One region of the Aliivibrio friggae genome, then DNA from elsewhere that is predicted to be linked to it. Evidence: predicted binding sites of a transcription regulator. Region 1 holds the regulator's gene; each other region holds the start of a gene.
What was found. The regulator MetJ, encoded in region 1, represses methionine synthesis genes. The targets are predictions, from matches to a motif close to TTAGACNTNTANANGTCTAA.
Positions count from the first base shown of each region.

Region 2: a site for MetJ is predicted at 4,368-4,387, ahead of metK (methionine adenosyltransferase). Genes of this name have one in related genera too.
Region 3: a site for MetJ is predicted at 2,740-2,759, ahead of metN (methionine ABC transporter ATP-binding protein MetN). Genes of this name have one in related genera too.
Region 4: a site for MetJ is predicted at 2,026-2,045, ahead of metE (5-methyltetrahydropteroyltriglutamate--homocysteine S-methyltransferase). Genes of this name have one in related genera too.

Region 1 is NZ_CM170648.1:2,587,708-2,593,128, forward strand. It holds gene AC2INI_RS11935 (O-succinylhomoserine (thiol)-lyase) at 1-799, opposite strand, end outside; gene metJ (met regulon transcriptional regulator MetJ) at 1,053-1,373, shown strand; gene AC2INI_RS11945 (alpha-amylase family glycosyl hydrolase) at 1,502-3,511, shown strand; gene AC2INI_RS11950 (carbohydrate porin) at 3,908-5,251, shown strand; gene AC2INI_RS11955 (MalM family protein) at 5,323-5,421, shown strand, end outside.
Region 2 is NZ_CM170648.1:457,368-462,788, forward strand. It holds gene gshB (glutathione synthase) at 1-878, opposite strand, end outside; gene rsmE (16S rRNA (uracil(1498)-N(3))-methyltransferase) at 892-1,623, opposite strand; gene endA (deoxyribonuclease I) at 1,706-2,410, opposite strand; gene AC2INI_RS02145 (SprT family zinc-dependent metalloprotease) at 2,510-3,016, opposite strand; gene metK (methionine adenosyltransferase) at 3,130-4,284, opposite strand; gene tkt (transketolase) at 4,671-5,421, shown strand, end outside.
Region 3 is NZ_CM170648.1:741,860-747,280, reverse strand. It holds gene AC2INI_RS03500 (aldehyde dehydrogenase family protein) at 1-511, opposite strand, end outside; gene AC2INI_RS03495 (RidA family protein) at 601-1,011, opposite strand; gene AC2INI_RS03490 (LysR family transcriptional regulator) at 1,154-2,038, shown strand; gene gmhB (D-glycero-beta-D-manno-heptose 1,7-bisphosphate 7-phosphatase) at 2,107-2,658, opposite strand; gene metN (methionine ABC transporter ATP-binding protein MetN) at 2,901-3,935, shown strand; gene AC2INI_RS03475 (methionine ABC transporter permease) at 3,925-4,602, shown strand; gene AC2INI_RS03470 (MetQ/NlpA family lipoprotein) at 4,644-5,421, shown strand, end outside.
Region 4 is NZ_CM170648.1:2,005,482-2,010,902, forward strand. It holds gene metE (5-methyltetrahydropteroyltriglutamate--homocysteine S-methyltransferase) at 1-1,891, opposite strand, end outside; gene AC2INI_RS09325 (LysR substrate-binding domain-containing protein) at 2,112-3,023, shown strand; gene AC2INI_RS09330 (DUF4250 domain-containing protein) at 3,071-3,265, opposite strand; gene AC2INI_RS09335 (hypothetical protein) at 3,333-4,040, opposite strand; gene dcuC (anaerobic C4-dicarboxylate transporter DcuC) at 4,365-5,421, shown strand, end outside.

The DNA of each region.
Region 1 (5,421 bases):
GGCACTTAAGCACCTCCATTGCATTCTCTTCATGTACTCGCATACGAGCACTAAGGGTACGAATTCCACGTAAGGTTAAGTAGCTATCAAAAGCCGTTCCCGTCGCACCAATACAGTTTCCCCACCACGCAAGATCATCTGCGTGTTCTTGTGTTTTAGCGATTAATACACCGCCAACTACATCTGAATGACCGTTAATGTATTTGGTTGTCGAATGAAGGACAAAGTCAGCACCTAAAGTTAGAGGTTGCTGTAATACAGGAGAAAGGAAGGTATTGTCGACAGCGACTAAAGCGCCGACTTTTGCAGCTTTTTGACAAATCTCAGCAATATCAACCACTCGAACTAATGGATTAGAAGGGGTCTCTAATAGAATAAGCTTTGGCTTTTTAGCAATCGCAGCATCAAGTGCGTCGGTATCAGATTGGTCGACAAATAGAGTTTTGAAGTCACCTTTATTAGCACGAGTATTAAATAAACGATACGTACCGCCATAACAGTCATGAGGCGCAACAATAAGATCATCTGGGCCAAGCAGAGCTGAAACCATTAGATTAAGTGCTGAAGTTCCGCAGTTTGTAACAACCGCACCAGCACCACACTCTAAATCAGATAAAGTGGTTTCTAATTGAGTTCGGGTTGGGTTACCTGAGCGAGCATAATCGTATTTTGGTACATCACCAAATTCAGGGAAGCTGTAGTTAGTTGATAAGTAGATAGGAGGTACAACCGCATTGTGTTGTGAGTCAGTCTCAATACCGGTACGAACAGCAATAGTTGCAGGTTTTCTCTCGCTCATAATTTCCCTTCCAAACTGCTAGGCAGTGGTCTGATACCAATCACCTTAATGAGATATAAAGCGGTAATTTTCTACTCATCTATCTCAGATGACTGATATAATCTAATCCATAAGTTATATTCTTCTACTTTACCATCACAAAATGAGACGTCAATACTTCTAGACGTCTATATATCTTTGCTTATAGCCGTAAATATCGCTAGAATTAGCCTATCGTATTTTAAACAACAATAATCCAGAACGAAGGTGAACAATGGCTGATTGGAATGGTGACTATTTAAGTCCTTATGCCGAACACGGTAAGAAAAGCGAACAAGTAAAAAAAATTACTGTTTCTATTCCAACAAAGGTACTACAAATCCTTACTGATGAACGTACGCGTCGCCAAGTAAGTAACCTACGTCACGCAACGAACAGCGAATTATTATGTGAAGCATTCCTTCATGCTTACACTGGCCAACCTTTACCAACAGATGAAGACTTACGTAAAGATCGCCCAGATGATATTCCAGCAGAAGCAAAGGCCTTAATGACTGCAATGGGTATTGAGTTCGAAGCATTTGATGAAGAGTAAATAACTTTCATCTCCACCTCCTACCTCCTCCTTATTTTTTATAAATCAGGAGGATTACATTTCTACTTGCTTAATAAATAATCACAGTACCCTACTATAATTATAAAGGACTTACTGTGAAAAATAACATGGCAAAAACAGCGATAGCACTCGCTATTACCTCTCTATTGAGCGCCTGTACCTCAACCTCAGAAACAGCACAAATAACCTCAACTTATCAATGTAATCCTCAAATGATGGAAGAAAGTAATCATTTACGCATCTATCAAATCATGGTGGAAAGCTTTGTTGATGGTGATAACAGCATTGGTCATGGCACAGGTTACGGCCCGAGTCATCATAATGGTGATCTACAAGGGATCATTGATTCATTAGATTATATTCAATCATTAGGCATGAACGCCATTTGGATGACACCTATTTTTGAATCCGCACCAATTGAGGGCCAAGAGCATTGGGCTGATAAACTAGATGCTACTGGCTATTTCGCGACTGATTTCTTCAAAATTGATCCTCGCTTTGGCACATTAGAAAAAGCAAAAGAATTAGTAGAAGAAGCACATAAACGCGGAATGTATGTCTTATTTGATGGTGTATTTGGTCACCATAAAGAAGGCCTAATTAAGCCATCACCATCAGGCTTACTACCGAGTGGGAGTAATAATCCTGTTGATTACCCTGAGAGCGAAGATTTTTACTCTGAAGTAGCTGCATATTGGATCACTGAATTAAATATTGATGGTTGGCGACTAGATCAAGCTTACCAAGTACCTACTGAATCTTGGATAAACATTAGAAAAGCCGTTGATACCGCATCACAAAATACGACGTATATTAATAATAAAGGCGAACAAGTTAACCCGCTCGGTTACATGGTGGCTGAGATCTGGAATAACGAAAACTACATTACAGAAACCGGATACGGAGAGGAGAACAATCCAGCTCTTTGTTCGGCATTTGATTTTCCCTTACGCTTTCGTATTACCGAGACCTTCGCCGTCAATGAGAGTGGAATAGGAAATAAAGGAGGTGATTGGCTTAACGAGGGAATGCAAATGCATGAACTCTACCCTTCACACGCAACTCCAAATCTAATGCTAGGTAACCATGATGTGGTTCGCTTTGGTGATTTATTACAACGTGGTGATATTGCAGAACCAAGTGACAATAATTATTGGTTACGTCACAAAGCAGCCCTTTCATTTCAAGCAGCTTATAGCGGTCCTATCACTCTTTATTACGGAGATGAAATTGGCGATCAAGTTGATGGTTTCTCTAACAAAGAAAATAAAGATACCTGTGCTATTAAAGGATTATGTGATGATCATATCGCTCGCTCATCCGCCAAAATTGATGGCCTTACCGCAACACTAACACCTGACCAACTTAAGCTAAAAACCTACGTCTCAAAGCTAATGACTTTACGTATTGAAAACCCTGCATTATCGGAAGGCGTCAGAACCAATATTATCGCTAATAAGGCGGTATATGTAGATCATAAGCAAGCAGAAAATAATACGATTCTATTCATGGTTAGCACTCAAGAGCAAAGCCAAACGCTTTATCTTGAAGCTGAACAGATAGGATCAAAAGGTAATTTAGTCGATTTATTAACAAGCCAAATATTTAGCCCTAACGAAGGTGTATATACAATTCCTCTATCTAACTTTGAAAGCCGATTTTTAAAGATAGAAAAACCAAACTCTATCGGTCCTAAAGCAACAGTAAAAGAAATTGCTCTGTATGGTAGTGGTTTTATGGCCCAATGTGATAATCCGACAATACCCACCACTAACGCTCCAATCAAAGACACTCTATATCTTGTAGGTGATTTCTCAGATTCTCGCTGGGGTCATAAAGAACCTAGAGCCTATCAATACAAAGGGAACGACACCTATCAAGTTGTGATAAACGAAAAACGAGGCTCTTATAAAATGCAATACGCAACAAGAGATTGGGGAGCTCAATATACTGCTGAGGGATTATCTCCAAAATTAGGCCAATTGAATGCATTAATTAACGGTGGCTACGGCCAAGATACTGCGATCTATCTTCCTGAAGATGGTAACTATGTATGGAGTTTAAAGTTTACCCCTCAAGGAGAACCAAAATCGATGATGATTTCGAAGTGTAAATAAATGAATATAAACTGAACTACTTCTAGCTAATGAGGTCTATCATTAGCTAGATCACATTTCTGATTATTTCCTATTTTCTTTATTCCCTCCATTTTTACATTAATTCCTATTTTGAAATATCTTCGCACGTGAGCATTATCTCATTTATGCTCTGAATACATCCTACCAAGTGTGATTATTATCAACAGAAGACCTATAGCTAATTTTTCTCATCCCTAACTCTACGCCCTCTCTTTTATAAAAAGAGGAGGAGTTAAATATCGTGATTTATTTTTAATCTGTCTCTCGTTCAATAACGACGACGATGTTTACTTTTCTTCCCTACACTGCCTTAGTTGAGTAAACATTTTCAAATCAAAATATCCTTTAAAAAGGAAATAGGATTTTAAGATGAAAATGAATAAATACACATTACTTGCTGCCGCTGTTTCTACAGCATTACTTTCTGGTGCTGCATTTGCTGAAACAGAAGTTGCTTTAGATGTAATTTCTGGTGATGAAGCCGCACCTAAAGTTGAAAAAGTAAATGGAACGGATGTATTAACAGATGGTTGGGAAGTACACGGTTACGGCTCTTTTAATTATCGACTACAAGATGGTGAAACGGTTAATTCTGAATTTGGTAAAACCAATTATCATTCTGCTGGTACTTCAGGAAAAAGCACTAACCAAGTTGAATTCGTATTAAAAAAACATACAGAACATCAAAACGGTGTTTGGTCTGATTTTGTTTTAAGAACTGAGTATGGTAATGGTAATTCTTTCGCTTACAGTTCAGAAGGTTCACAAAAAAAGAATGACCAAGCACAACTTGAAGTAAAAGAAGCATTTGTTGAAATTGGTGGCTTATCTTATTTAGGTGACGACACATCAATTTGGAGTGGTCATCGTTATTTAAATCGTTCAGCGGGCCTTTTATCAGGTGAATTTTGGAACCAAACATCTGGTTTAGGTGCAGGTATACAATCTAAACTCGCAGGTCATACAACAGGATTTGCTGTTGTTTCTGCAGATATGAATGATGAAATAAATAATGATGTAAATAATGACCGTCAAACTGTTACATCTTATAACCTATACTACTATGGGGTTGAAGCGCTAGGTGGTAGCTTTAACTTCGATTTAAAATTCATGAGCCAAGCTAACCAAACTGGTGGTGAAGCTGAAACTGGAGTTGGTGGTGCAATTACATATAACCGTGATTTTTACGGTTTCGATGGTTGGTCTCAGACAGGTTTAGCATATGGGCAAGGTGTGGCAGCTAATAGAGGTGTAAACTTTGGTTCATGGAGTGGTGATGGTACATTTACTGATGACTCAAATAGCCTTTTCTTCACATCATATGGTGTAGCTAACCTTTCTAAAAACTGGCAATTAGGTACTGAATTTACCTATTGGGCTACAGAGGAAATATATGGCCAAGATGATTTTACTCGAATCATGTTTGCTGCTCGTCCATCGTATAAGATTAATGATAACCTACGTTTTGAAATGACCGGTAGTGTTTCTTCGGAAACACTAGCTGATGGACAATCTTGGGGTCGCCAAGATGATAATATGTACTACATGGCAGAAGTGGCATTACCATTTACAGTCAATGCCGACTACTTTGGTCGTCCACAAATTAAACCATATGTAACCTATTATCACACTGAAGATGAAAGTGCAGGTGGTTTAGAGTTGAATGGTAACGACGGTAGCGAATTTGTTGTTGGTATTCACACTGAAATTTGGTTCTAATTGCTTTAAAATTAAAGGCAGCCATATCGGCTGCCTTTTTGCGTTTATTTATCGAATCATGGAGAGTCTTGATGAACACCAAAAAATTATTACTTAGCTTACTTGTCGGGCTTTCTGTAACCGCGTGTACTTCAACTAAAGTCATTCAAGAACCAATAGTTCCAATTGCT
Region 2 (5,421 bases), 820 kb from region 1:
ATCTCTTTAATACATGTAGGGCTTGTTACGTTAATTTCTGTGAGCTTGTCACCAATAACATCCAGACCTACAAAGATTAGACCTTTTTCTTTCAATGTTGGAGCTACCGCATTAGCAATTGCCCAGTCAGTCTCACTTAATGGACGCGCTTCACCAGTACCGCCAGCAGCCAAGTTACCACGAGTTTCGCCTTTAGCTGGAATACGAGCTAAGCAGTAAGGCATTGGTTCACCATCAACAACAAGAATGCGTTTATCACCATTGCTAATATCTGGAACAAACGTTTGTGCCATACAGTAATTTTGTTCGTGATTAGTCAGTGTCTCAATGATCACAGATACGTTTGGATCGCCAGCTTTAACACGAAAGATTGATGCGCCACCCATACCATCAAGTGGTTTAAGGATAATATCGCCATGCTCTTCACGGAATGCTTTAATTTTTTCCGCTTTACGAGTCACTAAGGTTGTTGGTGTTAGTTCAGGGAACCAAGCCGTAAATAGTTTCTCGTTACAATCACGTAAGCTTTGTGGTTTATTTACAATTAAAGCACCTTGAATTTCTGCGCGTTCAAGAATGTAGGTCGCGTAGATGTATTCAGTATCAAACGGAGGATCTTTACGCATTAATACCGCGTCAAGATCAGCAAGGTTGATGGTTTGCTCTGATTTAAATTCGTACCATCCAGTAGGGTCTTCTTTTAATTCAACGACTTTGGTATCTGCAACTGCTTTACCTTGATCTAGGTGTAGGTCAGCCATTTCCATGTAATGGATTTCCCAGCCACGTTTTTGTGCTTCAAGCATCATGGCAAAGCTAGAGTCTTTTTTGATGTTAATGGATGAGATAGGATCCATTACGATACCGAGTTTGATCATTGTGTTTCTCCAGTTAACCAAGATCGCCAAAACGAACTTGTAGGGCAGTAATTGCAGTAAGTGCTGCGGTTTCGGTTCTAAGAACACGGGGACCTAGCAACGTTTCTTCAAATTTGTATAGTTCTGTCATGCTAATTTCATCAGACGATAAACCGCCTTCAGGGCCTATTAACAAGCGTACATTAGTGACAGGCTCTGGTAGCGTATTGATAGAGTATTTTGCTCTTGGGTGAAGGTTTAGTTTTAGTCCTTCATACTCTTCAGCACACCACTCTTCTAATGACATGATCGGGCGAATTTCAGGAACAGTATTACGTCCACACTGTTCACAAGCTGCAATTGCAATTTTTTGCCATTGGTCGAGTTTCTTCTCGAAGCGTTCTTTATTTAATTTAACACCACAACGCTCTGAAATTAGAGGAGTAATGACATTAACGCCTAATTCAACCGATTTTTGAATGGTGAATTCCATTTTATCACCACGAGAAACCACTTGGCCTAAATGTAAATTTAGCGGTGATTCACTGCTACGCTCAACACGTTCACTGATTTCAACTTCAACGCTTTTTTTAGAGGCTGAAGTGATCACAGCAGGAAACTCCGCACCACTGCCATCAAACAGTAATACTGACTCGCCTTCTTTCATTCGCATTACACGACCAACGTGGTTGGCTGCATCATCACTTAAATTAATTTTCCCTTGTGATGGAAGGGCATCTGGATGATGAATTCTTGGTATTCTCATGGTCTACTTTTCTTTAACTATCTTATATTTAAGGATGGAGGCTAAACGGTACTTTTTCAACCTCTATTTAGAGTCTGTTGAGTTATTTAGTACACGCTTTGAAGACGAATTGATTGTGATTACCTTGGATCTTGGCAATACGCTTATCTCGTTCACATTCCCAAGCTGAAACTGGATATTGTTTATCCCATGCTTCCATTAGTTGGCGCTGTGCTTTAGATAAGTTAAAGCGATACTCTTTATTCATATACATATAGGTACGGGCAATCGCACCTCGTGATTGTGCAGGTGGCTCAGCAACGCGTCCTTTAAAATCGACTTTAAAGCTACATTGACCATAATTAGCCCCTTTACTGCCATTCCATTGTGAAAACCTAAAATTAGAACGGTCACCATTAACTTCACCAACAGCGGGAACTAAGTTATGTAAATCGGCTTCCATCATTTTGAACTGTTTATCTTTTCGGGTGCAATTTTTACGTCCACCATCTTGCCAACATTGGCGTTGATGACCAAATTGCCAAGCAGGGACTACGTGTTCCCATTCTATACGGCTAGCGCGTTTTTCTTGTTTACGCACTTCATAGCCACAGCTTTCTAAGTCAGGAATGCCTTTCTTTTTATCTTTCCATGTAATGTCACAACCACAATAGAAAGAGGTAGGGTGATCAAGATAGATTTTTACGGCTAATTTTTTAGCTTTAGAAAATGAAGAAGGGGGAGCGGAAAGTGCACTGAAACTAAAAGTTATAGCGATAATGCTGATAACTAAGCGAATTAATGTCATGGTAAACCTACTGATTATTATATTAATACAGTAAGGGTAGCTTATTGTTAATTCGCATTATAGATAAATTAATTACTAGAGTGAGAAAGTGGGTGTTTTCTATTTTTCTGTTGTTTGTAAACGACGTCTAGAAAGCTTTAATGGTGACTGACACGCTTTACAAAGGTATTGGGTTTCTTTACGTTGAACTCGATTATGGCGGCGAACAGTAAGTTCGTGTGTTGTGCATTTACAACGATAAGGAAAGGTTTTTCCCTTTACCGAATCAACGCTAAAGCTGTGTGTGGTTCTTGCCGGTAAATTGAAAACTTGATTCATTACACCTTGCCACTCTTTTCCGTGTGGTCTCACTCGACCATACAGTTTAAATGTAATCAAATGGGCGATTTCATGGGGGATCACTTCATTAATAAAAGTCTGTTGATTCTCTTCTAATAATACGGGATTAATTCTGATTTCCCATCCTTGAAGGCGAGCTGTACCTGCAATTTTCCCACGCTGAGTAAAATTAATCTCTGGTAGAGAAAAAGGGCGATTAAAAAAGGCTGATGCTTGTTGAATACATTGTTGAGCTTTAGCAATGGAGGCTTGTTGAAGTGGGGTCATTGAATCTCTTTATTTTGAATGCCGATATCGAATCATAAATATAAAAAGTATATGGGGGTAAAAAACAAAAAAGGAAGCCGAAGCTTCCTTTTAGTGTCAGTTTAAGTAATAAATTACTTAATACCAGCGAAATCACGAAGGATTTCAGCTTTGTCTGTCGCTTCCCAAGGAAACTCTTCACGACCGAAGTGACCGTATGCTGCCGTCTTCTTGTAGATTGGCTGAAGAAGGTTAAGCATTTCTTGTAAACCGTATGGACGTAGATCGAAGTGCTGACGAACCGCTTCAATGATGATGTCGTGAGATACTTTTTCAGTACCAAACGTTTCAACCATGATTGATGTTGGATCAGCAACACCGATAGCGTATGAAAGTTGGATTTCACAACGATCAGCCATGCCAGCAGCAACAATGTTTTTCGCTACGTAACGTGCAGCATATGCTGCTGAACGGTCAACTTTTGATGGATCTTTACCAGAGAATGCACCGCCACCGTGACGAGCTGCGCCGCCGTAAGTATCAACAATGATTTTACGACCAGTCAGGCCACAGTCACCCATTGGGCCACCGATAACAAAACGACCTGTTGGGTTAATAAAGAATTTAGTCTCTTTATTTAACCATTCTGCAGGAAGTACTGGCTTGATGATTTCTTCCATTACCGCTTCACGAAGATCAGGCGTTGTTACTGAATCACAGTGTTGTGTTGAAAGAACAACAGCATCGATACCAACGATTTTACCTTGGTCGTATTGGAAAGTTACTTGAGATTTAGCATCTGGACGTAAAAAGTCTAGTTTACCACTCTTACGTACTTCTGCTTGTTTTTGCATAAGTAGGTGAGAGTAAGTAATTGGAGCTGGCATTAAAATTGGTGTTTCGTTTGTTGCGTAACCAAACATGATACCTTGGTCACCAGCGCCTTGATCTCTTGGGTCTGCTTTATCAACACCTTGGTTGATGTCAGGAGATTGCTTACCAATCGTATTTAATACGGCACAAGAGTTCGCATCAAAACCCATGTCTGAATGAACATAGCCAATATCACGAACGGTTTCACGAGTGATTTCTTCGATATCAACCCATGCTGAAGTAGTTACTTCACCACCGACCATAACCATGCCAGTTTTTACGTACGTTTCACAAGCAACACGTGCTTTTGGATCTTGTTCTAAGATCGCATCAAGTACTGCATCTGAAATTTGGTCTGCAATTTTATCTGGATGACCTTCTGATACTGACTCAGAGGTAAATAGGTGCTTAGCCATGATGAGCTCCACTTCTATAGGTAATAAATTTTAAGAAAATACCCACAGACTATGTAAGTCTATACGTTTAACAGTGTAGGTGTTTTTCCATCTAGACGGCTATAATAGAGAATAATTGATTAATTACAACTCATTTCCGTTAAGAAAATTAATATAAGACATAACCAATCGTTTGCGTTAAGGGCTAATAATTTCCTATAAAAAGACAGTTTTCTTTCAAAATCGTGAAAAAAAGCCTCTTATTTATTAAGTAATCGTTTGCAGTGCAGATAAGCCTTTGCGACAATATGGCGCTGCAAATTTAAGTTAATCCATATTTATGGATAACTAATCAAGAGTTAACTAGCTCAATAAACATATAGTCCTTCGAATTTTCAGGAGCAGGCATGTCTTCACGTAAACATCTAGCAAATGCAATCCGCGCTTTAAGCATGGATGGTGTTCAACAAGCAAATTCTGGCCATCCAGGCGCACCAATGGGTATGGCAGACATCGCTGAAGTATTATGGCGTAGCCACCTAAATCATAACCCACAAAATCCAGAGTGGGCTGATCGTGACCGTTTCATTCTTTCGAATGGCCACGGTTCAATGCTGATTTATTCTCTGCTTCACCTTTCAGGTTACGACCTGTCTATCGAAGACTTAAAGAACTTCCGTCAACTGCATTCTAAAACTCCAGGTCACCCTGAGTACGGTTATGCACCGGGCATCGAAACTACTACAGGTCCATTAGGCCAAGGCATCACTAACGGTGTTGGTATGGCGATGGCTGAAAAAGCATTAGCGGCACAATTTAACCGTGAAGGTCATGACATCGTTGACCACAACACATACGTGTTCATGGGCGATGGCTGTTTAATGGAAGGTATCTCTCACGAAGCATGTTCTCTAGCGGGTACATTAGGTCTTGGTAAGCTGGTTGCTTTCTGGGATGACAACGGTATCTCTATTGATGGTGAAGTTGAAGGTTGGTTCTCTGACGACACACCTAAGCGTTTTGAAGCATACGGCTGGCACGTAATTCCGGCTGTAGATGGTCACGATGCTGACGCAATCAATGCTGCAATCATCGCAGCAAAAGCAGATCCTCGTCCGACTTTGATTTGTACTAAAACTATTATTGGTTTTGGTTCTC
Region 3 (5,421 bases), 1.1 Mb from region 1:
ATGCAGGGGCAATTTTCCAAGCTGCGGTTGCTGTCGGGAAATTCCAAGGAGAAATCACCGCAATCACCCCAACGGCTTCACGCGTCACTTCAACAGAAACACCCGGTCTGACAGAATCTGCGCTATCACCAATTTGACGTAATACTTCGGCTGCAAAATATTGGAAAAACTGACCAGCACGATAAATTTCACCACGCCCTTCCATAAAAGGTTTGCCTTCTTCACTTGAAAGCAAACGCCCTAATTCATCACAACGTGCAATTAACTCATCACCAATCGCCTGCAATACTGCTTGTTTACGCTCTAGTGGGGTCTTCTCCCATTCTGGTTGTGCTTTTTTTGCTGCAGAAATCGCATCTTGAACTTGGCGCTCACTTGCTTGAGCAAAATGGCCTAAGTTCTGCGTGATATCTGATGGGTTAATGTTTGCTATCGTACTGATACCAGATTGCCACTCACCACCAATGTATAATGATTTTTCCGCTTGGATAATTTGCGCTTGAACTGTCATGCTATCTTCCTTGTTCTAAGATTTATTGCTTTCAAAAATAAACAATAAATAATCTAATTCGTTAATATTAAATGAGGGTGAATTTAACGTTATTCTGATTGAACAGCTGCATAAACAACCAACTCAACTAACATTTCTTCACGAGCTAACCCTGCGACAATCATTGCTGCACGGTTTGGATAAGGGGCGTTAAAGTATTCTGCATACACTTTATTTACGGTGGCGAGATACTCTCTGTCAGTGACATAAATCAATACTTGCAGAACGGAATCTAACGACTCTCCCGCACACTCTAATGTGTGAACTAAGTTATCTAGAGTTTGACGAGTTTGTGCTTCAATCCCTCCTTCGACCACCATTCCTGATTGATCAATCGGAATCTGAGCCGTATATAAAGTGCCATTATTTACAACTGCCCACTCAAGAGGTGCTTTTGATGCAAATAGCTCGGTTTTTACTGCATGCTTTTTCATTTTAGTCGTCACTCTCTTAATTACCATGTAATAACAATGTTTCAATATAGTTAAATAATGCACATTGACAGATGATAAATCTAACGGTAAATTTTTTACATTCGATAAGAAAAACTAATCACTTTGGTAAGAGTTCGATAAATAAAGGGCTGACAAGGAAGGAGGATAAATGAGTATCAAGCTACAACAATTGAAACACTTTACTTTAGTCGTAGAAGAAGGAGGCTTTCGTGCTGCATCAAATCGTGCAAATCGTTCTCAAGCGGCGTTATCAACCTCAATTAAAGAACTTGAACGTATTTTAGAACAACCTTTATTTGAAGCTGGTAATAAATCGAAATTAACGCCTTTTGGAGAGATCTGCTTTCCTAAAATAAAACAGTTCTTAGGGGTTTATGAACAGCTAACCAACGATTTACGTGCCGATGCGGCAGGCCAACAAGGACGGGTCCGTATCGCAAGTGTTCCTTCTGTTGCTGCAAAATTAATCCCGAGTGTACTGGGGGCGTTTAGTGAGAAGTACCCAAATGTGGAAGTCAGTTTAATTGATGATAATGCCGCCGCTGTTGAAGCAAGGTTATTATCTGGCGAGGTCGATTTAGCGTTAGGGAATTACTCGCAATTAGAAGAGGAAGCGATTCACTTTACTCCGCTTATCGCCGATCCTATTGGGGTGGTGTGCTTAAAAGATCATCCGATTGCCAATAACCTCGACGGTGTTGAATGGCAGGCATTACTCCCATACCCTTTTATTAAGAACGGGACTTGCTCTTTACTTAATTCCACTCCTGCTCACGTACTTAGCCAACAAGCCCTCTACTCTGTAGAGAATATCACCTCATTGTTTTCAATATTAGAACTCGGTATTGGAATTACGACCTTACCCAAATTAGCCTTCCCAACCAATGAAACCCGTTTAGTCTGGATCCCTTTGATTGATCCACCACTAGAACGACAAATTGGAATATTTCAGTTAGCAGGCAGAACCATCTCACCACAAGCTCAGCAATTCTATGAACTGTGCGTTGAGTACTTAAATTATCAAAAAGAATAACCAATAAAAAAGCCTACAAACAAAAAGTCTGTAGGCTTTCTAAAATTACCGTCGTATGCTTTATTTAATTAAGCAAACAAAAACTTAGGCACATCCGCAATGCTATCAAGAACCGTTGTTGCTAACGCTTCACCTTCTTCAGTTACTGGCTTACCTGTGCGAACAAGAATACGAGTACCAACACCCGCCGCCTGTGCTGCCATCATGTCTTCTTTCTTATCACCAATCATCACAGAGTTTTCCATGTCGATATCTAAGAAAGTTTGAGCAGAAATAAACATGCCTGGGTTTGGTTTACGGCAATCACACACTTCTTTGTATTGCTCTACCGTTGCTTCAGGGTGGTGTGGGCAGTAATAGATACCATCAAAGTCGATGTCGTTTTCAGCAAAATTCCAATCCATCCACTCTGTCAGTGTTTCAAATTGCTCTTCTGTAAACATGCCACGAGCAATGCCTGATTGGTTTGTTACCAATACCAGTAGGTAACCCATGTCTTTGCATTTTTTAACAGCATTAAATACACCATCAATGTATTCAAAGTCATCACGTTTATGAACATAGCCACGATCAACGTTAATCACGCCGTCTCTATCAAGAAATACTGCTGGTTTAGACAAGGTGAAACCCTCTATTATAATCAAATCGGTTAATAAAAAATTATCGCACGCTTTTCATTTCTTAGCATCTTATTTATACGTTTAGCCGTCTAGACGTAAAAATATCTATTGACTTAAATCAATATCCGAAATAGCATCAGTAGGATATAAAAAATGAGAGATTGCTCAGATTTTTTAACCTTTGCCATCTTTCTATTTACATTAGCTCTCTATTTTACAAAAAATGCAGTTCAAGGCGAATCATGATTGAAATAAACCGCGTTAATAAGGTGTTTTATCAAGGTGCAAAGGAAATTAATGCCCTTAAAGATATTAACCTACATATTGCCCAAGGCACCATTTTTGGTGTAATTGGCTCATCAGGTGCAGGGAAAAGTACACTGATACGCTGTGTAAACATGCTAGAGAAGCCAACAAATGGTGAAGTTATTGTTGATGGTGTTGATTTAACTAAGCTGTCTTCAAGCGAATTAAGTAAAGCTCGTCGTAATATTGGGATGATCTTCCAACACTTTAACCTTCTTGCTTCACGAACTGTATTTGAAAACGTAGCTCTACCTTTAGAGTTAGCGGGTAAATCAAAACAAGACATTCAAAAGAAAGTAAATGAGCTGCTCGATCTTGTTGGTTTGTCTGACAAACACAACACCTACCCTGCGAATTTAAGTGGTGGGCAAAAACAACGTGTAGCGATTGCTCGTGCACTTTCAACGGATCCAAAAGTATTGCTTTGCGACGAGGCAACCAGTGCGCTTGATCCTGCGACAACAAAATCGATTTTAGAGCTGATTAAAGATCTAAACCGTAAATTAAACATCACGATTTTAATCATCACGCATGAAATGGAAGTTGTAAAAAGCATCTGTCATCAAGTGGCGATTATCGGTGGTGGTGAATTGGTTGAAAAAGGCATTGTAAGCGATATTTTTGCTCACCCTAAGACCAAGCTTGCACAAGAGTTTATCCGTGCCACATTAGATTTATCGATTCCTGATGATTTCAAATCTCGTCTTCAAGAAACCTATGTAGAAGGCAGTTACCCTCTTATTCGTTTGGAATTTACTGGTGCGAGTGTTGATGCTCCTGTGATTAGTCAAATATCTCGCGAATTTGATATTGATATCAGTATATTAAACGCAGATATTGATTATGCAGGCGGCGTTAAATTCGGCCTTATGCTAGCGGAATTTTTCGGTAACCCAGAATCAACAGAGCAAGCAATTGCATTCTTACGCAATCATCACGTAAAAGTAGAGGTATTAGGTTATGTCATTTGATGTGATTTCTGCATGGCTTGATTTAAACAGCAAGCTGTTATTAAACGCAACAGGCGAAACGCTTTATATGGTTGCGGTTGCTGGTATTGTAGGTTTTGCTATTGGTATCCCTCTTGGTGTTGTTTTACATATCACCAAAAAAGGCGGCTTAATGGAAAACACTGCATTTAACAGTGTGCTTGGCGCTATTGTAAACGTAGGTCGTTCAGTGCCTTTCTTGGTTCTAATGGTTGCCATTATTCCAGTAACAAAATTGATTGTTGGTAGCTTTATTGGTACGACAGCGGCAATCGTTCCACTGACTATTGGTGCTATCCCATTTGTGGCTCGTCTGATTGAAGGCGCATTAATTGAAGTACCAAGTGGCTTAGTTGAAGCAGCACAATCTATGGGCGCAACACCGCTACAAATTATTACTAAAGTATTGCTTCCTGAAGCACTACCAACAATCTTAAATGCGGTGACTATCACTCTAGTAACGCTAGTTAGCTACTCTGCAATGGCAGGTACGGTTGGCGGTGGTGGTTTAGGTGATGTTGCTATTCGATATGGTTTCCACCGTTATGATTTAACTATCATGGCTGTGACTGTTGTAATGCTGATTGTTTTGGTGCAAATCATTCAATCTGTAGGTGATGCTTTAGTTAAGAAAGTTGATCATCGTTAATCTAATTTTTATATATGGAATTCATTTTTAAGGAGTAAATAATGAAATTGAACCTAAAAACACTGGCAGCAGCTGCTGGCCTAGCATCAACACTAATTCTAACTGGCTGTGGCCAAGAAGAAGCAAACACAAACCTAATTAAAGTAGGTGTAATGGCAGGTGCTGAAGCGCAAGTTGCAGAAGTAGCCGCTAAAGTTGCAAAAGAACAATACGGTCTTGATGTTGAGCTAGTGACATTTACCGATTACGTAACACCAAACGCTGCGTTGGATGATGGTTCTATCGACCTAAATGCATTCCAACACAAGCCATACCTTGATCAACAAGTGGCTGACCGCGGCTACAAAATTGAAGTTGCTGGTAATTCATTTGTTTACCCAATTGCAGGTTACTCTAAGCAAGTAACGTCGGTTGACCAAATTGAAGATGGTGCACGTATTGCTGTACCAAACGATCCAACTAACCTTGGTCGCTCTCTTCTTCTGCTTCAAGAACAAGGTCTAATCACATTACGTGATGGTTCAGGTCTTGCTGCAACGGTTCGTGATATTACGGCTAACCCTAAAAACATCACAATTGTTGAACTAGATGCTGCACAACTTCCTCGTTCTCTTGATGACGTTGCTCTATCTGTAATCAACACAACTTACGCAAGTAGCCTGAACCTTACACCAGAGAAAGATGGCATCTTTGTTGAAGATAAAGAATCTCCATACGTAAACCTAATTGTTGGCCGTACTGATAACGTAAATACTGAAAACGTAAAGACGTTTGTTAAAGCGTACCAATCAGACGAAGTTTACCAAGCTGCTCTAAAAA
Region 4 (5,421 bases), 580 kb from region 1:
CACTCTTTTTAATCGGTAACCCTTCACGAATTGCTGGCTCATCAATTTGAATAATATTAATGCCCGCTTGCTGAAGGTCAGAAACCTCATCACGTAATACCAGAGCTAATTGCTGTGCGATCTCTTTACGAGTAATGTCTTCACGTGGGAACGTCCAACCAAGAATCGTTACAGGACCTGTTAGCATGCCTTTCATTTGCTTGGTTGTTAGAGACTGTGCGTACTGAGTCCAATTGACTGTAATTGGAGCTTCACGCTCAATATCTGCCACCACGATAGCCGGTTTAACACAACGAGAGCCATAGCTTTGGACCCAACCAAATCGTGTTGCTTGAAAACCATTTAGATTCTCCGCAAAATATTCAACCATGTCATTTCGTTCTGCTTCACCATGCACTAATACATCCAAATCTAAACGCTCTTGACGCTCAACTGCATCAGCAATATGACCTTTCATTGCCGCAACATAATCTTGTTCGTTTAATTTACCTGCACGATACGCGCTGCGCTGTTGACGAATATCAGAGGTTTGTGGGAATGAACCAATTGTTGTTGTTGGCAATAATGGTAAACCTAATTTTTCAGCTTGGTGTTGTGATCGAACTGAATACACATCTGCTCGCTCTGCTAACGCAGGGGTAATTGCCGCTAAACGTTGCTGTACTGCAGGCTTATTAATGTGCTCTGCCGTCTCACGCTCACGCAGTGGCTGACTGTATTGATGGCAGGCTAAGATTGCGTTTTGGTTACCATCTAGTGCACCACCTAACAAAGTCACTTCTTTTAACTTTTGTTTTGCAAACGCAAACCACTGTGCCGTTTCTTGTGATAATTCCGTTTCTTGATCTAAATCTACAGGGCTATGCAACAATGAACATGAGCTCGCAATCCACAACTTATCACCCAATTTAGCTTTCACTGGTTGCAATCTTTCATGCAAACGTTCTAAATCTGCTCGCCATACATTACGACCATTAATCGCACCAACAGACAATACCCACTCTTTTGGTAATGCAGCTACAATCGTGTCTAATTGTTTAGGGTCTGCAGAGATATCAATATGTAAGCCATTTACCGCTAATTCAGTGATCTTATCTAAATGGTGTTCGACGCCATCAAAATACGTTGTTAATAGTAACTTCACATCACTTTGGATTACTTGATAAGCCAATTTAAATGAATTTGCCCATGCCTTTGGTAGTTCAAGCGCTAGAATTGGCTCATCAATTTGTACCCATTCAACACCAAGCGCAGATAACTTCGAAAAAATTGCCTGGTAAGCAGTGAGTAAGCGAGGAAGAAGCGCTAAACGATCAAACCCTTGCTCTACTTCTTCATCATTCACTTCTTTGCCTAACCACAAATAGCTTAATGGACCAAGAAGTACTGGTTTAACGGTATGCCCTTGTTTTTGTGCTTCTGCAATTTCATCAAATAGCTGTGACCAACTAACGTTAAATTTATCGTCTTTAGAAAATTCAGGAACAATATAGTGATAATTAGTATTAAACCACTTAGTCATATCTGAGGCCGCTTCACCACAACCACAGCTGTTTTGGGATTGACCACGCCCCACTTTAAATAAGGTATCTAAATCTGGAAAACCGTTATTGTGACGAGCTGGTACATGACCTAATAGAAGACTCGTCGTTAATACATGATCGTACCAAGCAAAATCACCCGCAGTAACGAAATCAAGTCCAGATGTGGTTTGATCTTTCCAATGACGTTGACGTAATTCACTGCCAACTGCTAATAATTCTTTTTTCTCTATCTCACCACGCCAATATTTTTCTTGTGCAAATTTCAACTCTCGTTGAGCACCTACTCGTGGGTAGCCTAAAATATGAGTGACTGTTTTTCCTACTGTATTGTTTAATTCTGTTGTCATTGACTTAATTCCCTTAGCCGTTTGGATGGCTAAACAATGACGTTTTTTATCACTATCTACAACGTCGAATACTTCACTTTGATTATGAATTTATTTCAACAACGCTTCTATATTATAAATTTCTTTATTTGGTTTTAGCCGTCTAGATGTTTACTTTTCTGCATTTTCATTTTACTGTGAAGAGAATTAAACAAACTCAAACGGAACTTGAGGATTTATAATGATTGAATTAAAACATCTAAAAACATTAACTACATTGCGGGATACTGGCTCATTAACCGCAACGGCTAATGCCCTCCATTTAACCCAATCAGCCCTTTCCCACCAACTGAAAGATTTTGAAGCTCGCCTTGGTAATCATGTTTTTTTACGTAAAACACGCCCGGTAAAATTCACCTCAGAAGGTGAGATCTTATTAAAACTGGCAGATGAAGTTTTGCCGAAAATGGCCAGAGCTGAATATGATATTGCCAGCCTAAAAGAAGATTTGCATGGTCGGCTGCATATGGCCATAGAGTGTCACTCTTGCTTCCAATGGTTAATGCCTGCAATTAAAGAATATCAAGTTGGTTGGCCTGAAGTTGAATTGGATTTTTCATCAGGCTTTGGTTTTGAGCCTTTACCTGCATTAGTGAATGGCGATCTAGATTTAGTGATCACATCTGACATTCAACCTCGTGGAGAGATACATTACGAGCCATTGTTTGATTTTGAAATGCGCCTTGTCATGGCAACAAACCATCCTCTCGCGAATAAAGAATGTATTGAACCTGAGGATTTGCTCGATCAAACCATGCTAACTTATCCAGTCCAAAAACAGCGCTTAGATATCGTAAAACATTTCCTATCGCCAAATCATGTTGAACCAGCCAAATGGAAACAAGCAGAAAATACATTAATGTTGATACAAATGGTGTCGGCAGGTTTAGGAGTTGCAGCATTACCTAATTGGGCAATCAGTGAATTTTCAAGACAAGGATTAATTGAGAGTAAACCATTAGGGAAAGGATTATGGAGAAGATTGTTCGCTGCCGTTAGGGACAGCGAACATGATAAAAGATATGTACAAGCATTTTTCTCTACTGCGAAACAGCAGAGCCAGAGTCATTTAGATGGAATTAAAATGACTTAAATCGAGGTATCTTCTATTGCTTTATTTCTATTGCGTTAATTTAAAACTTAGCTATTTTTAAATTGATTCGTTAATGGGTCATATTGATAACCCAAGCCACTGAGCTTGTCTTGAACTCCTTGTGTATCAAGCTCATACACGCTGGACAATTCTTCTAGACTGTGACATTCCAATCGCAATTTTTCATTAATGATGCCGAGTAGAATTCCACTTTCTAGTCCGTGAGCATTACTTAAATCCAATCTTCACCCTCCATGTTGCTTAAGAGACATACTTAGATTAGATCAGTTTTGAAAAGTAATGCGTGGCCTACATCACAAAAAACAACTGAAATTGATAATAACCAGAAATAGCCATAATAACGCTTGAAACAAGCAATACTTGCCACTTCACAGCCTGTTGTTTAAATAAGTGAAAACTCCACAAACCAATACTTAATAGCATCAAGCCTAATGCAATACCCAATTTAACGGCCATCTTATCCAAGAATATTTCATGAATACTTAATGTTTGGCACAATAAAATAATGGCCATGACAATTCCACTCACTACACCACTGATTGGTAATAGCTTATGGAATGTTTGTAAACGAGTTCGTGCCAAGGTTAATAGTAAATGAGTTAACAATGCTCCAAATAAGAATGGACCTGTCATTGCAAAAAATAACTGGGTAAATGAACCTGAACCCAAGGCTAAATTAACAAAGCTTGCCGCAGCAAAACCATTCGCTAATGCCATCACAATTAATGGCCCTTTATCACGCGTTTTGCCTGTTTTTACACTCAGATAAAAACCAGCAATGGCAATCGCAGGGACAAAATTAATTGCAAAAATAGAAGCATAAGTTATACCGATACCAGCAATGACACACCAGCCAAGGATCAAGACAGGTAGCCATTTATGAATACGGCCACGTTGACCAGGGCAAATATCCCCTTTGTGTAGAATGATCGTTAATAGTATTTGTGCACCTAAGAGTGCAGGAATAAGAATATATTGTAAGGTTTGAAAAAACATAACTACGCCACCTAATTAGAATGACGCTAGTATAAACCCTAATTTCACTTCGTCTAGTAACGGTTGAAAAACAATCAATTTCTATTAGGTTCTCAAAAAGACAGGTAGTAAGTTTCAACTCATTAGCCTTTTACAGCAACAAGAACAACAGTTGCGCATCATCTTATTAACAGAACTATTTTTTATTTGTTTTAGATCATGATGAGGTTAAGTAGCAGATGTGCTACAGGTGAAAATTAGGTAAGTTTCTATTACGAAATGTGTAAGAATATGTATATAAGTTACACAATTTTTGTATTTTTGAAATCTTAAGGGGAAAATTCCATGTTGGAGTTAATGATTGGTTTGGTGATCACCGTATTGGTGGGTTACTTTATCGTAAAAGGATATAAGGCGGCAGGTGTACTACTGACCGCTGGTTTAGCATTACTTATTATTGCAGGCTTATTAGGGCACACCGTTTTACCTGCAAAAGTTACCGCTACAGGTAACTTATTAACAGATGCACTAGAATACGTGAAATACATGCTGCAATATCGTGGGGGCGGCCTAGGTATGCAAATCATGCTACTTTGTGGTTTTGCTTCTTACATGACTCACATTGGTGCAAACAATGTTGTTGTAAAGCAGTTCTCTAAACCATTAGCATTTATTAAATCACCTTACGTTTTACTTGTTGCGGCTTATATCGTAGCGTGTTTAATGTCTCTTGCAGTAAGTTCTGCAACAGGTCTTGGTGTGCTATTGATGGCGACACTTTTCCCAATGATGACAGCGATGGGTATCTCTCGTCCTGCAGCAGTTGCCGTTTGTGCCTCTCCAGCAGCCATCATTCTTTCACCAACTTCTGGTGACGTTATCGTTGCTGCAGAAAAATCAGGCCTTCCTCTACATACGTTCGCGGTTGAGACGGTATTACCTGTTTCTATCTGTGCAATCATCGTTATGGCAGCAGCGGCTTTCTTCTGGAATAAATACCTAGATAAGAAAGAAAATACGCCAATGGAAAAAGTTGATATTTCAGCAATGGAAGTTAACGCACCTTCTTACTACGCGATTTTACCTTTCTTACCAATCGTTGGTGTCTTTGTCTTCAATGGCGAAACTATCCCTGGTTTATCTCTAGATATTTATACTATCGTTGTTGGTTCAATCTTCATTGGTGCGGTCATTAACTTTATTACTAATAAACTAGACGGCAGAGCTACGCTAGAAGATTTAGAATCTTGCTACGCAGGTATGGCTGACGCGTTTAAAGGTGTGGTAATGCTATTAGTTGCAGCCGGTGTATTTGCACAAGGCTTAATGTCTGTTGGTGCAATTGATAACCTACTGCACCTTGCAGATTCTGCTGGTGCAGGTGGTATCGCATTAATGCTTC